Regions from separate parts of the Streptomyces sp. NPDC093546 genome, predicted to be linked through region 1. Evidence: predicted binding sites of a transcription regulator. Region 1 holds the regulator's gene; the other holds the start of a gene.
What was found. Region 1 encodes HspR, which represses chaperone genes until heat shock. Its sites were predicted from a motif close to TTGAGNNNNNNNNNCTCAA; they were not measured.
Positions count from the first base shown of each region.

Region 1 (7,108 bases):
GACCCCGAGGGCGGCGAGAAGGGCATCGCCCGGGTGATCACCAACAAGCACAGCCGCAAGGTCGCCAACGTGCTCGCGGCGGGCGCCGACGGGGCGCGGGTGGCGGTGTGCCAGGTCGACAAGGGGCGCTGGGCGACGCTGGAGGGCGTGGCCCGGATCCGTACGGAGCCGGACGTCGTCGCGGACGCGGTCGCCCGGTACGCGGAGCGCTACGGCCGCACGCCCTCGCCCAACCCGGACCGGGTCGTCATCGAGATCGCGCTCACGCGCGCCATGGGCCGGGCGTAAGCCCCGTCCCGGGCAAAAAGCACAGCGGCACCATCGTGTTCAGGTCACGATGGTGCCGCTGTGTGGGGGAAGCACCTGAGCGATTTACAACGACGGGGGAACCGCTCAGGCGCTGCGGGGGGTGGCGGTGGTGGTCTCCGGCTCGACGAGCTGGTGGTCACGCTGGTCGAGGTTGACGAAAATCATGCCGTAGCGAATGGCGCACCGGACGGGCTGTGGGGCCCCGCGGGGCCGGCGCAGGCAGCGGTAGGCGCGGATGTCCTCGTCGTCGCCTCGCGTGATGACGATGGGCTCACCGAAGAGGGTGACCATCAACGAATCGCCACTGTGCGGCACGGCCGTGACGAGGTCGATGAAATGCCACCCGGAGCGGTAGGCCGACGCCATCTCGCGACGGAAACGCGAGTCGTCGGGAACGTTCATGCGCCCGCGGACCCCCAGCCGGGATCGTTGGCGGCCGGAGCGGTACCGCCCCAGCCCGGGTCCAGGGCTTCGGCGGCGAGCGGAGCCTTCGCACCCCAACCGGGGTCCAGGGCTTCGGCGGCGAGCGGAGTCGCCCCACCCCAACCGGGATCCAGAGCCGCAGCGACGTGCGTCGTCCCCGCGCCCCAGCCGGGATCCTCGGCGGACACCGCGATTCCCACCCCTGCAGCAGCGAAGAGCGCGACGCCGGCGACGGCGTGTATGAGCTTCTTGGCCATGACCGAGCAACCTCACTTGACGGTAATTCATCCCGCTCCCCCGCAGTCATGACGATGACTCACTCCCCACGCTTTCACCACTGGCTCAATGCATCATGTTCCTGAATCGGAAAAAGCCTGGGGGTGTACATATGCAACCGGATCGGGATGGACACGGACATCCCCATAGTCACTTTGAGCTCTGCGAGACGGGTTCCCAGCTCTACGCGGACGCTCTTCGCGCCGGGCGCATCGCGCGTGCCGAGGTCGCGCCGGCCCCGTGTCTCCTCGACCTGGACCTGCTGCGACCGGACCCCGACGACGCACAGTGGCTGCGGCCCGTGCCGCCGTCCACCGCGCTGGCCCACCTGATACTGCCGATAGAGAAGGAGATACAGGAGCGCAGACGGCTCACCCTCGCCCTCGCCGACGCTTTCGAGCCATTCATGGCGGTCAGCGCGCAGATGCCGTCCAACACCCACGCCATCAGCGTGCTGGAGGGCCTGAAGCGCATCAACGCCAGCCTCGACCGCGCCGTCGCCGACTGCTCGGTGGAGCTCCTGACCGTACAGCCCGGCAGCGGCCGCAGCGCCCACACCTTCGGCGAGGCCCTGCGCCGGGTACGGCCGCTCCTGGGCCGGGGCATCAAGATGCGGACCCTCTACCAGCACACGGCGCGCCACCAGCCCATCACCCTGGCCTACCTGGAGCGCATCGGGCCCGAGGTGGAGGTGCGCACGCTGGAGGAGATCATCGACCGGCTCATCATCGTGGACCGGAAGGTCGCCTTCGTCCCCGCCAGCCGCGACCGCCAGGTCGCCCTGGAGCTGCGCCACCCGGGGCTCGTGGAGTACCTGGTGGGCGTCTTCGAGCAGTTCTGGCTCCAGGCCATCCCCCTGGAGAAACCCGTCACCTACGAGCCCCATCCCCACGGCATCAGCGGCGTCCAGCGCTCCATCGCCAAACTGCTGGTCGAGGGCCACGTGGACGAGGCGATCGCGCGGCGCCTCGGCATGAACGTCCGCACCTGCCGGGCGCACATCGCCAAGCTGGCCTCCGCGCTCGGCAGCGGCAGCCGGGCGCAACTCGGCTACCTCATCGCCCAGTCCGGCATCCTGGAGCACGGCGACTGACCGACCGGACCGATCAGCCCGCAGGCCTCGCCCACGCGGTGGTCTCGACCGCGTCGGTGTTGCCGAGGTCCAGCGGGCCGCCGTCGCCGGGCGCGACGGTCTGCGGCGCGACGCCGGGCGCGGGCGTCACCCGCAGGTACGCGCCGTTCGTCGCCACGACGTCCGTACGGGTCACGGTGTTGCGCCACATCACCGACGCCTCGGCCCGCTCACCGGGCCGCAGCACGAACGCCGAGGGCCGCGCCCTGGTGTCGAGGTTCGAACCGAGCCGTACGGTGACGTCGAGCTTCCGCCGCTCCGCGTCGAGGACTTCGAGCGCGGGGTAGCCGCTCACCTCGAACGGCTCCGTACCGCAGTTGAGCAGCGTCACCCCCATGCCCCGCACCCCCATGGCGGCGTTCACGAGGCCCGTGGAGACCCGTACGCCGGAGTCCGGGCACGCGGCGGCCTCGGGCGGCGCCGAGGGCACCGCAGGCGCCGTCGTACGGACCGGCAGGGGCGCCGCGCCCGTCTCGTCGTCGCAGCCCGCCACGAGGGCCGCCAGAGCCACCAGCACCGCCGTCGGCAGGCATCTTCGGGTACGCATCCGGACAGCCTAAAGGCCCCCTCCGTACACCGAAGGGGGCCCCTGGGAACAGCCGTTACCGCTCGGGGTTACTGCTCGGCCCGCTTGGTGGCCGGACGCCACACCACCAGCGCGCTCGCCTGCTGCACATCCTGGTACGGCACGAGGTCGCGCCGGTAGGAAGCGTGCACCTGGGCCTCGCGCTGGCGCATCGCCGCCGCCGCGCCCTCGACCGCCGCGCTGAGCTCGGCGACCCGGGCCTGGAGCGCGGCGACCTGGTTCTCCAGCTCGATGATCCGCTTGATGCCGGCCAGGTTGATGCCCTCGTCCTGCGACAGCTGCTGCACCTGGCGGAGCAGCTCGATGTCGCGGGCGGAGTAGCGCCGGCCGCGGCCCGCCGTACGGTCCGGCGAGACCAGACCGAGCCGGTCGTACTGCCGCAGCGTCTGCGGGTGCAGCCCGCTCAGCTGGGCCGCCACCGAGATGACGTAGACCGGCGTGTCATCGGTCAGCTCGTACGGATTGCGTCGACGTCCGTCCATCACCATCTCAAGCCCCCTTCGCGGCCTGGAACAGCTCAGCTCGCGGATCCTCACCCGCCATCGCCTGACGGTACGTCTCCAGCGCCTCGCGCGCCTTGTCGTTGAGGTCCTTCGGCACCGCCACCTCGACGGTGACGAGCAGGTCCCCGCGCGTACCGTCCTTGCGCACCGCGCCCTTGCCGCGGGCGCGCATCGTACGGCCGTTGGGCGTACCGGCCGGGATCTTCAGCGTGACCGGCGGCCCGCCGAGGGTCGGGACCCTGATCTCCCCGCCGAGCGCCGCCTCGTCGTACGAGACGGGCACCGTGACGGTGAGGTTGTCGCCCTTGCGGCCGAAGACCGGGTGGGCGTCCACGTGGACCGCCACGTACAGGTCGCCGGCCGGGCCGCCGCGCTCGCCGGGCGCGCCCTTGCCGCGCAGCCGGATCCGCTGCCCGTCGGCGACGCCCGCCGGGATGCGGACCTGCATGGTGCGCGAGGACTTGGCGCGGCCGCTGCCGTGGCACACCTCGCAGGGGTTCTCCGCGATCAGGCCGCGGCCCTTGCAGTCCCGGCAGGGGTCGGTGAGCGAGAAGCCGCCGCCCGTGCCGCGCGACACCTGACCGGTGCCGACGCAGGTCGGGCAGACGCGCGGGGTGCCGTTCTTGTCGCCCGTGCCCGAACAGGCCTTGCAGGGCTGCTGGCTGGACATCCGCAGCGGGACCGTGGCCCCCTCCACCGCCTCGGTGAAGCTGAGCGTCACCTCGGTCTCGATGTCCTGGCCCCGGCGCGGCTGCGTCCGCGCGCCGGCACCGGGCCGGCCGCCGCCGCCGAAGAGCCCGCCGAAGACGTCCCCGAGCCCGCCGCCGAAGCCGCCGGCACCGCCGCCCCCGCCCTGGGCGCCGCCGAAGAGGTCGCCCAGGTCGAAGTTGAAGGTGCCGCCGGCGCCGCCGGGGCCGGGCCGGAAGCCGCCGTTGCCGAAGAGGGCGCGGGCCTCGTCGTACTCCTTGCGCTTCTTGGGGTCGCCGAGGACGTCGTTCGCCTCGGAGATCTCCTTGAAGCGCGCCTCGGCGGCGGCGTCGCCCTTGTTGGCGTCCGGGTGGAACTCGCGGGCGAGCTTCCGGTACGCCTTCTTGATCTCCGCCTCGGTGGCGTCCTTGGGGACGCCGAGAACCTTGTAGTAGTCCTTCTCGACGAAGTCCTTCGTGCTCATCGACGTCCCTCCTCTCGGACGATCATCGCGTCAGCCCTCCTCGGGGCCACCGCTCTCCTCGTCGGCGGACTTGTTCTCCTGCGCGGACTCCGGGCCGGACCCCTTGGCGGCGTCCTTGTCGGCGTCCTTGGCCGCGTCGGCCTCCTTGGGCGCCGCGCCCGGCTGGGGCTCGGCGACCGCGACGCGCGCGGGCCGGATGGTCCGCTCGCCGATCCGGTACCCGGGCTGCAGGATCGCGACGCAGGTCGTCTCGGTGACGTCCGGCGCGTACGAGTGCATGAGCGCCTCGTGGATCGTCGGGTCGAAGGGCTCGCCCTCCTTGCCGAACTGCTGCAGGCCCATCTTGGCGGCGACCGTCTCCAGCGATTCGGCCACCGACTTGAAGCCGCCCACCAGCTCGCCGTGCTCACGGGCGCGGCCGATGTCGTCGAGCACGGGCAGGAGCTCGGTCAGGAGGCTCGCGACGGCGATCTCCTTGACCGCGACCCGGTCGCGCTCGACGCGGCGGCGGTAGTTCTGGTACTCGGCCTGGAGCCGCTGGAGGTCCGCGGTGCGCTCGCCGAGCGCGGTGCGGGTCTGGTCCAGCTGGGCCGTCAGGCCGGCCAGCTGTGCGTGTACGTCCCCGGCCGGGGCCGCCGGGCCGTCGTCCGCGGGGCTCGTGGAGCCCGCGGCGGACGTGGCGTCGGCGGCTTCGGCGGCGTCGTCGGGAGTGGCGGCGCCAGAGGGGACGTCGGGCTTCTCCTCGAAGCCCGGGGTCTCCTCCGTCATGCGGCCCCCTTCGGCTTCTCGTCGTCGACGATCTCGGCGTCGACCACGTCGTCGTCGGCACCCTGGGCGGCGCCCGGAGCCTCACCGGCACCGGCGGCCCCGCCCGCGGCCTGCGCGTCGGCGTACATGGCCTGGCCGAGCTTCTGGGAGACGGCCGCGACCTTCTCGGTGGCGGTGCGGATCTCCGCGGTGTCCTCGCCCTTGAGCTTCTCCTTCAGCTCCTCGAGCGCGGACTCGACCTCGGTCTTCACGTCACCCGGGACCTTGTCCTCGTTGTCCTTGAGGAACTTCTCGGTCTGGTAGACGAGCTGCTCGCCCTGGTTGCGGGTCTCGGCGGCCTCGCGGCGGCGGTGGTCCTCCTCCGCGTACTGCTCCGCCTCCTGGCGCATCCGGTCGACCTCGTCCTTCGGCAGCGAGGAGCCGCCGGTGACGGTCATCTTCTGCTCCTTGCCCGTGCCCAGGTCCTTCGCGGTCACGTGCATGATGCCGTTGGCGTCGATGTCGAAGGAGACCTCGATCTGCGGGACGCCGCGCGGGGCCGGCGGCAGGCCCGTCAGCTCGAACATGCCGAGCTTCTTGTTGTACGCCGCGATCTCGCGCTCGCCCTGGTAGACCTGGATCTGCACCGACGGCTGGTTGTCCTCGGCCGTGGTGAAGATCTCCGAGCGCTTGGTCGGGATCGTGGTGTTGCGCTCGATCAGCTTGGTCATGATGCCGCCCTTGGTCTCAATGCCGAGGGACAGCGGGGTGACGTCGAGCAGCAGGACGTCCTTGACCTCGCCCTTGAGGACACCGGCCTGGAGCGAGGCGCCGATGGCGACGACCTCGTCCGGGTTCACACCCTTGTTGGCCTCCTTGCCGCCGGTCAGCTCCTTGACGAGCTCGGCGACGGCCGGCATACGGGTGGAGCCACCGACGAGAACGACGTGGTCGATCTCGGACAGCGCGATGCCCGCGTCCTTGATGACGTTGTGGAACGGAACCTTGCAGCGCTCCAGCAGGTCCGCGGTCAGCTGCTGGAACTGGGCGCGCGTGAGCTTCTCGTCCAGGTGCAGCGGGCCCTCGGCGGACGCCGTGATGTAGGGCAGGTTGATCGAGGTCTCGGTGGACGAGGACAGCTCGATCTTGGCCTTCTCGGCGGCCTCGCGGAGGCGCTGGAGGGCCATCTTGTCCTTGGACAGGTCCACGCCGTGGCCGGACTGGAACTGCTTGACCAGGTAGTCGACGACGCGCTGGTCCCAGTCGTCACCACCGAGGTGGTTGTCGCCGTTCGTGGCCTTCACCTCGACGACGCCGTCGCCGATCTCCAGCAGCGAGACGTCGAAGGTGCCGCCACCGAGGTCGAAGACCAGGATGGTCTGGTCGTCCTTGTCGAGGCCGTACGCGAGGGCGGCGGCCGTCGGCTCGTTGACGATGCGCAGGACGTTGAGGCCCGCGATCTCACCGGCCTCCTTGGTGGCCTGGCGCTCGGAGTCGTTGAAGTACGCCGGGACGGTGATCACCGCGTCGGTGACCTTCTCGCCCAGGTACGCCTCGGCGTCCCGCTTCAGCTTCTGCAGGATGAACGCGGAGATCTGCTGCGGGTTGAAGTTCTTCCCGTCGAGCTCGATCTTCCAGTCGGTGCCCATGTGACGCTTGACGGACCGGATGGTCCGGTCGACGTTCGTGACCGCCTGACGCTTGGCCACCTCGCCGACGAGCACCTCGCCGTTCTTGGCAAAGGCGACGACGGACGGCGTGGTCCTGGCGCCCTCGGCGTTGGTGATGACGGTGGGCTCGCCGCCTTCCAGAACGCTGACGACGGAGTTAGTCGTGCCCAGGTCGATGCCGACCGCACGTGCCATTTCGATTCCTCCAGCTGACTTGAGTGGAACAGGCTCAAGGATGCACGACCGGCAGGACCGAGTCAACAGACCTGAGTCAGCCCCACTCAACTTTTA
Region 1 covers NZ_JBIWJG010000002.1:450,364-457,471, reverse strand. The annotation lists gene ACIRNI_RS05235 (pyridoxamine 5'-phosphate oxidase family protein) at 1-288, shown strand, start outside; gene ACIRNI_RS05230 ((2Fe-2S)-binding protein) at 394-711, opposite strand; gene ACIRNI_RS05225 (hypothetical protein) at 708-989, opposite strand; gene ACIRNI_RS05220 (helix-turn-helix transcriptional regulator) at 1,085-2,101, shown strand; gene ACIRNI_RS05215 (DUF4232 domain-containing protein) at 2,115-2,687, opposite strand; gene ACIRNI_RS05210 (heat shock protein transcriptional repressor HspR) at 2,756-3,208, opposite strand; gene dnaJ (molecular chaperone DnaJ) at 3,216-4,400, opposite strand; gene grpE (nucleotide exchange factor GrpE) at 4,431-5,168, opposite strand; gene dnaK (molecular chaperone DnaK) at 5,165-7,012, opposite strand.

Region 2 (7,108 bases), on a different contig from region 1:
GGCCTCGGCGGCGTCCACGGCCGCCGGGCCGTCCGTCGCCGTCTGCACCAGGAAGCCCTCGGCCCGCAGCCGCGCGGAGATGGCCTCGACGATGGTGGTGTCGTCCTCGACGACCAGCACGCGGCGCTGGGCACCCGGCGTGACCGCCGTACCGGTGTTGCTGGTGTGTGTCTGCTCCATCGCCCCGCCCCTGTTCGCGTACGCCTCGCATGCGTCGCGAACCGCGTGTAGATCCGTGTGTCAGGCCAGCAGCCTAAAGGCACGGACCGGCTCCCGGCTACGCAGGGCGAACGGCGAGGTGGACCACGTCCGGTACGCCCCGGGCAACGGGGATTTCTTCGGTTCTTACCCCGCTGAATCCGGCATTCCGCAATGACTCTTCGAAATCGGCCGACGGCTGCGCGGACCAGACCGCCAGGATTCCGCCGGGGTTGAGGCGGGCCGCGCAGGCCGCCAGACCGGCCGGCGAGTAGAGGCTGTCGTTGTCCTCGGTGACGGTCCAGTCCGGCCCGTTGTCGATGTCCAGGCAGAGCGCGTCGTACGTGTCGGGCGAGGTGCGGACGTACTCGACCAGGTCGGTGTGGAGCAGGACCGTGCGGGGGTCGGCGAGCGCGGCCCCCGAGATGGCGGCGAGCGGGCCTTCGCGGTGCCAGTCGATGATCGCCTGCTCGCGCTCGACGACCGCGATGCGGCCCCAGGCGGGGTTCGCGGCGGCGTGGGCGAGGGAGAAGCCGACGCCGAGGCCGCCGATGAGGACGCAGGCGCCCGGGCGTGCGCCGTGCGCCTCGAGGGCGGCGAGCGCCGCGTCGACGAGCAGCCGCTCCGAGCGGCCGTCGGAGGTGTCCATCAGGAAGGTGCCGTTGGCGATGATCTCGAAGTGGTCGTCGCCGCGTCGGCGCAGCACCACTTCGCCGTACGGGCCTTCGCGTCGGTCGAGGGTCGTGACTGCCATGGGTTCCAGGTTAGTGAGTCGGAGGAACGGCCGGGGAAGTGCCGCCGCCGGCCCGGGACTTGGTGCGGGCGGGGCGTGCCGGTGTGATTCACGTCATGGGCGGCCGGTTGATGGTCGCGTCGGCTGATGGGGCAAGGTGTGAGCGGGGGTTGTCGGGGGGTGTCGAGGAGAGGCGAAAGGCGGCCCGCGGTGCACCGGCTCAAGGCGGCGCGCGAGACGGACGACGGCGGCGTGGGGCTCGCGAGCGCGGATGCTTGCGGCGTGGGGCTCGCGAGCGCGGAGGCTTCGGGCGCCGGTTCGTCGAGGTCGTGGCGCGGCGCCGGCCGGCTGCTGCCCACACCGACCGGTACGCCCTTCACCTTCTGCTACGCCCTCGTTCTCGTCGCCACCTCGCTCTTCGCCGAGTACGGCGACGCCGCCACCGTCTCCGCGCTGCTGCACGGCTCCAGCACCGACGTCGCCCACCTCTCCCGGACCCCTCTGCTCGTCCTGGTCGCGAGCGCGCTGTGGGTCGCGGGCGGTCTCTTCTCGCCGTACGCCATCGGCTTCGTCTTCGTCCTCACCGCGCTGGAGCGCCGCATCGGGGCCTGGCGGGCCGCCGCGGTGTTCCTGGTGGGGCACGTGGTGGCGACGCTGGCGACCGAGATCCCGGTGGCCCTGTCCGTCCTGGCGGGCCATCTGCCGCACACGTCCCTGCACCGCCTCGACTACGGCATCAGCTTCGGCCTGATGGCGAGCGTCGGCGCGCTGGCCGGGCTGCTGAACCCGATGGCGCGGGCCGTCGTGCTCGCGTGGGTGTCCGTGATGCTGCTCCAGGACTTGCTGGCGCTGGAGGATCCCCTCAGCAACTGGGGCCATCCGCTGGCCCTGTTGGTCGGCGTCGGCGGCTGGCCGCTGGCGCGGCGGGCGGCGCGGCGGAGGCAGGAGTGATGGCGACAGCGGCGACGAGAACACCCCTAGGGGGTGCCACTGACAAGGCTCAGTCGTATGCGCTCGACGCCCGCGCGCCAGGGGGCGCCCTCCGCCCCGGCCCAGAGCTCCAGCAGCTCGGACGGCTCCGACACGACCCGGTCCAGGGCGTCGAGGGCGAGGCGGCGCAGCGGCGTGAGGTCGGGGAGGGGTTCCTCGGGGCCGTAGACCGGATCGGTGGGCTCTCCGCCGGGGCACTGCGCGGCGACCAGGGCGGCCGCGGCGACGGCCGTGTCGGCGACGTCCGCGTCCAGGTGGCCGGTGGTGCCGGCGGCGCGGGCGAGGGCGTCGCGGAGCAGGCCCGCGCGCTCGTCCTCCGCCGCCTCGTCGAGGTCGCCGGCGAAGTCGGCGGCGATGTCGTTGTCGAAGGGGCCGGTGTCCCAGGTGCCCATGTGCCTCTCCCGCGTGTGGTGGTGTCCCGGCATGGTGGCAGGCACCTCTGGCAACGCCCACCGGCGTGATCGCTGTCAGCGAACGCGTACCGGGGAACACCTGACGGCTCGCAAGCATTGAGTGGGTACAGCTCAACTTGACTGCCGAAGGGGAGATCATGGCTTCGTCGTCCACACCGCTCACCTTGCCCGTGCTGCCGCTCGATGACGAGGTCGTCCTGCCGGGGATGGTGGTGCCCCTGGACCTCACCGACAGTGAGGTGCGTGCCGCCGTCGAGGCCGCTCAGGCGGCGGCCCGGACCGAGGGGGACGCGAAGGGCAAGCCGAAGGTGCTGCTGGTGCCCCGCATCGACGGCACGTACGCCGGTACCGGCGTCCTGGGCACGGTCGAGCAGGTGGGCCGGCTCTCCGACGGGGACCCCGGCGCGCTCATCCGCGGCCGGCACCGGGTCAAGATCGGCGCCGGGACGACCGGACCGGGCGCCGCCCTGTGGGTCGAGGGCGCGCAGGTCGAGGAGAAGGTCCCGGACCCGCTGCCCGGCGCGGTCGCCGAGCTCGTCAAGGAGTACAAGGCCCTCGCCACCAGCTGGCTGAAGAAGCGCGGCGCCTGGCAGGTCGTGGACCGCGTCCAGCAGATCGACGGGGTCTCCGCCCTCGCCGACAACTCCGGCTACTCGCCCTTCCTGACCACCGCTCAGAAGGTGGAGCTGCTGGAGACCGAGGACCCGGTCGCGCGGCTGAGGCTCGCCACCGAGCAGCTGCGCGAACACCTCGCCGAGCAGGACGTCGCCGAGTCGATCGCCAAGGACGTCCAGGAGGGCGTCGACAAGCAGCAGCGCGAGTTCCTGCTGCGCCGTCAGCTCGAAGCCGTACGCAAGGAGCTGCGCGAGCTCAACGGCGACTCCGGCGACGGCGACGAGGCCGACGACTACCGGACCCGCGTCGAGGCCGCCGACCTGCCCGAGAAGGTGCGCGAGGCGGCGCTGAAGGAGGTCGCCAAGCTGGAGCGGTCCTCGGACCAGTCGCCCGAGGGCTCGTGGATCCGCACCTGGCTGGACACGGTCCTCGAGATGCCGTGGAACGAACGCACCGAGGACCAGTACGACATCAAGGGCGCCAAGGAGACCCTCGACGCCGAGCACGCGGGCCTGGAGGACGTCAAGGAGCGGATCACCGAGTACCTCGCGGTGCGCAAGCGGCGCGCCGACCGCGGCCTGGGCGTCGTGGGCGGGCGGCGCGGGGGAGCCGTCCTGGCGCTGGTCGGGCCTCCGGGTGTCGGAAAGACCTCGCTCGGCGAGTCCGTCGCGCACGCGATGGGCCGGAAGTTCGTGCGCGTCGCCCTCGGCGGCGTACGCGACGAGGCGGAGATCCGCGGTCACCGGCGTACGTACGTGGGCGCGCTGCCCGGCCGGATCGTACGGGCCGTCAAGGAGGCCGGGTCGATGAACCCGGTGGTCCTGCTCGACGAGATCGACAAGGTGGGATCCGACTTCCGCGGCGACCCGGCGGCGGCGCTGCTGGAGGTGCTGGACCCGGCCCAGAACCACACGTTCCGCGACCACTACCTGGAGGTCGAGCTCGACCTGAGCGACGTCGTCTTCCTGGCCACGGCCAACGTCCTGGAGGCCATCCCGGAGGCGCTGGCCGACCGCATGGAGATCGTCCGCCTCGACGGCTACACCGAGGACGAGAAGATCGTCATCGCCCGGGACCACCTGCTCCCGCGCCAGCTGGAGCGGGCCGGCATCGAGGCGGGCGAGGTCGCCATCGACGAGCCGGCGCTGCGCAAGCTGGCCGGCGAGTACACGCGCGAGGCGGGCGTGCGGAACCTGGAGCGGTCGATCGCCCGGCTGCTGCGCAAGGTCGCCGCCCAGCACGAGCTCGGCGAGCGGGAGCTGCCCTTCACGATCGGCGAGGACGATCTGCGCGGGCTCATCGGGCGCCCGCACCACGTGCCCGAGTCCGCCCAGGACCCGGCCGAGCGCCGTACCGCCGTGCCGGGCGTGGCGACCGGTCTCGCGGTCACCGGCGCGGGCGGTGACGTGCTCTTCGTGGAGGCGTCCCTGGCCGACCCGGAGACGGGCGCGGCGGGTCTGACCCTGACCGGCCAGCTCGGCGAGGTGATGAAGGAGTCCGCGCAGATCGCGCTGAGCTTCCTGCGCTCGCACGGCGCCGAGCTGGAACTGCCGGTCACGGGCCTGAAGGACCGCGGCGTGCACATCCACTTCCCGGCGGGCGCGGTCCCGAAGGACGGCCCGAGCGCGGGCATCACCATGACGACGGCGCTCGCCTCCCTGCTGAGCGGCCGCCTGGTCCGCACCGACGTCGCCATGACGGGCGAGGTCTCGCTGACCGGGCGCGTCCTGCCCATCGGCGGCGTGAAGCAGAAGCTGCTGGCCGCCCACCGGGCCGGGATCACGACGGTGATCATCCCCAAGCGCAACGAGGCGGATCTGGACGACGTCCCGGCCGAGATCCTCGACAAGCTGGAGGTCCACCCGGTGACGGACGTCCGCCAGGTGCTGGAGCTCGCCCTCTCCCCGGCGACCTCGGAGGTCCCGGTCCAGACGGCGGCCTGACCGGTCCGACCGGCCCGACCCCACGGGACACCGACGGCCCGCTCGCCCGTACGTCGGCGAGCGGGCCGTCGTGCGCCCGCGCGCAGGCCCTACCCGTTACCGCGCCCCAGCGCGCGCAGCGCCTTGCCCCGATGGCTCAGAGCCAGGTTCACCGAGTCCGGGTTGCCGGACCGGCGGAAGTGGTCGGCCGCCTGCTGGTTGACGGTGACGGCCTCCTCGTACCGTCCCACGTCCACCAGCAGGCCGCCGAGCAGGAGCAGAGCCATGCCCTCTCCCTGGCCGTCGGCGGTCTCCCGGCAGATCTGCAGGTACCGCTCGAACGCGGGGAGGGACTGCTCGTACTGCCGGAGTCCCACGGTGACGATGCCGAGCCGGAACAGCGCCTGGCCTTCGTTGGCGCGGTCCTCTCGGGCCCGGAACAGCTCCGCGGCGCGCCGGTAGGCCGGGGCGGCTTCCCCGGGGCGGCCCATCTTCTCCAGGAGGTGGGCCAGGTGGAAGTGGACCTGGGACTCCCGTGCGCGGTCGCCCGTCCGCGGGTAGACGGCGGCGGCCCGCCGGTAGGCGGTGACGGCCTCTTCGTCCCGGTCCAGCGCCCGCAGGGCGCGGCACAGGTTGAGGAGCGCGGACCCTTCCATGCCGGCGAGGTCGATCTCCCGGAAGAGAGCGGCAGCGCGCTCGTACGTGGGGACGGCCTCGTCGTACCGGCCCTCGGCCATGAGCCCCTCGCCCAAGCGGTAGAGAGCCAGGCCCTCGCCACGGGGGTCGCCCGCCTCCCGGTACCGGTCGACGGCCTGTCGTACGACGGCCAGGGACTCCGCCTGCCGGCCCGCCGAGGAGAGGGCGTCTGCGAGGTGGAGCAGCGCTTCGGCCTCGCCGCGGCCGTTGCCGGCCCCGCGGAAGAGCTCGACGGCCTCCGTACAGACGGTGACGGCCTTCCTCGGCTTTCCCTGCCCGTTCAGGCCGCGCCCGACGACGGTGAGCGCGTGGCCCTCCCGGGCGCGGTCACCGGACCGCCGGTGCGTCGCGGCGGCGTGCCGGCCGGCGGCGACGGCGTCCGCGTGCCGCCCCGCCCTGAGCAGTGATTCGCCGAGTCCGCCGTACGCCGCTGCCTCGCCGCGTGCGTCACCGGCGGCGCGGAACGCGGTGACGGCCCGCTGCCGGGCGGTGACCGACTCCTCGACGCGCCCCAGCTCCATCAGCGCGGATCCGAGCCGGTCGAGTACTTCCCCCTCGTGCGCCGGGTCACCGGCCTCGCGGTAACCGGCAGCGGCCTGCTCGCAGACGGGCACGGCCTCCTCGTACCGGCCTTCGTACGTGAGGACGAGGGAGAGGCTGAGCAGCACCGCCAGCTCGCCGTCGCGGTCGCCGAGCTCCCGGCAGATTCCCAGCGCCTGCCGGTACGCGGTGATCGCCTCGGCGTGCCGGTGCAGCTGAGCGAGATGGATGGCGAGGGTGTGCAGCATCACGCGCTCGCGTTCGCGGTTGCCCGCCTTGCGGTAACCGGCGGCGGCCTCTTCGCAGGCGGTGACGGCCTCCTCGAACCGCTCCGTTCTGGCCAGGGCCTCGCTGCGGTTGGCCAGTGCGTGGGCCTCGCGCTCGTGGTCACCGGTCGCGCGCAGGAGTGCGGCGGCCTTGCCGCAGGCGGTGGCGGCCTCCGCGTAACGGCTCGTCTCCGTGCAGGCGTTGCCGAGGTTGATCAGTGCCGACGCCTCACCGTCGCGGTCGCCGAGCTCGCGGAAGACCGCCGCGGCCTGCTGCGTGGCGGTCACGGCCTCGTCGTAGCGCCGCGTGCGCAGCAGGGTGGTGCCGAGCCGGCTGAGCACCCGGGCCTCCTTGCCGCGGGCGCCGGTCTCGTGGAAGAGCGCGGCCGAACGCCGGTAGGCGGTGATCGCCTCGTCGAGCCGGTCCGTCTCGTACAGGGCGTCGGCCAGATTGCTGAGGGAGTCCGCCTCGCGGGGGCGGTCGCCGTTCTCGCGGTAGATGGTCGCGGCCTGCCGCGTGGGGGCGAGTGACTCCTCGTACCGCCCCTGATTGACGAGGGCGTTGCCGAGGTTGTGGAAGGGCAGGCCCTCACGGCGGCCGCCGCCGGTGTCGCCGGGTCCGCCGGTCTCGTCGGAGAGGGCGGCTGCACGTCGGCTGACCTCGGCCGCCTCGGCGTGCCGCTTCGCGGCCGTCAGCGCATTGCTCAGGTTGGTGAGCGCCGCGACCTCGAAGAT
Region 2 covers NZ_JBIWJG010000001.1:149,741-156,848, forward strand. The annotation lists gene ACIRNI_RS00725 (response regulator transcription factor) at 1-180, opposite strand, end outside; gene ACIRNI_RS00730 (spermidine synthase) at 278-952, opposite strand; gene ACIRNI_RS00735 (rhomboid-like protein) at 1,142-1,882, shown strand; gene ACIRNI_RS00740 (DUF4259 domain-containing protein) at 1,909-2,313, opposite strand; gene lon (endopeptidase La) at 2,472-4,892, shown strand; gene ACIRNI_RS00750 (tetratricopeptide repeat protein) at 4,982-7,108, opposite strand, start outside.
Region 2: lon (endopeptidase La) is a predicted target of HspR. The motif match lies at 2,431-2,449, and genes of this name have one in related genera.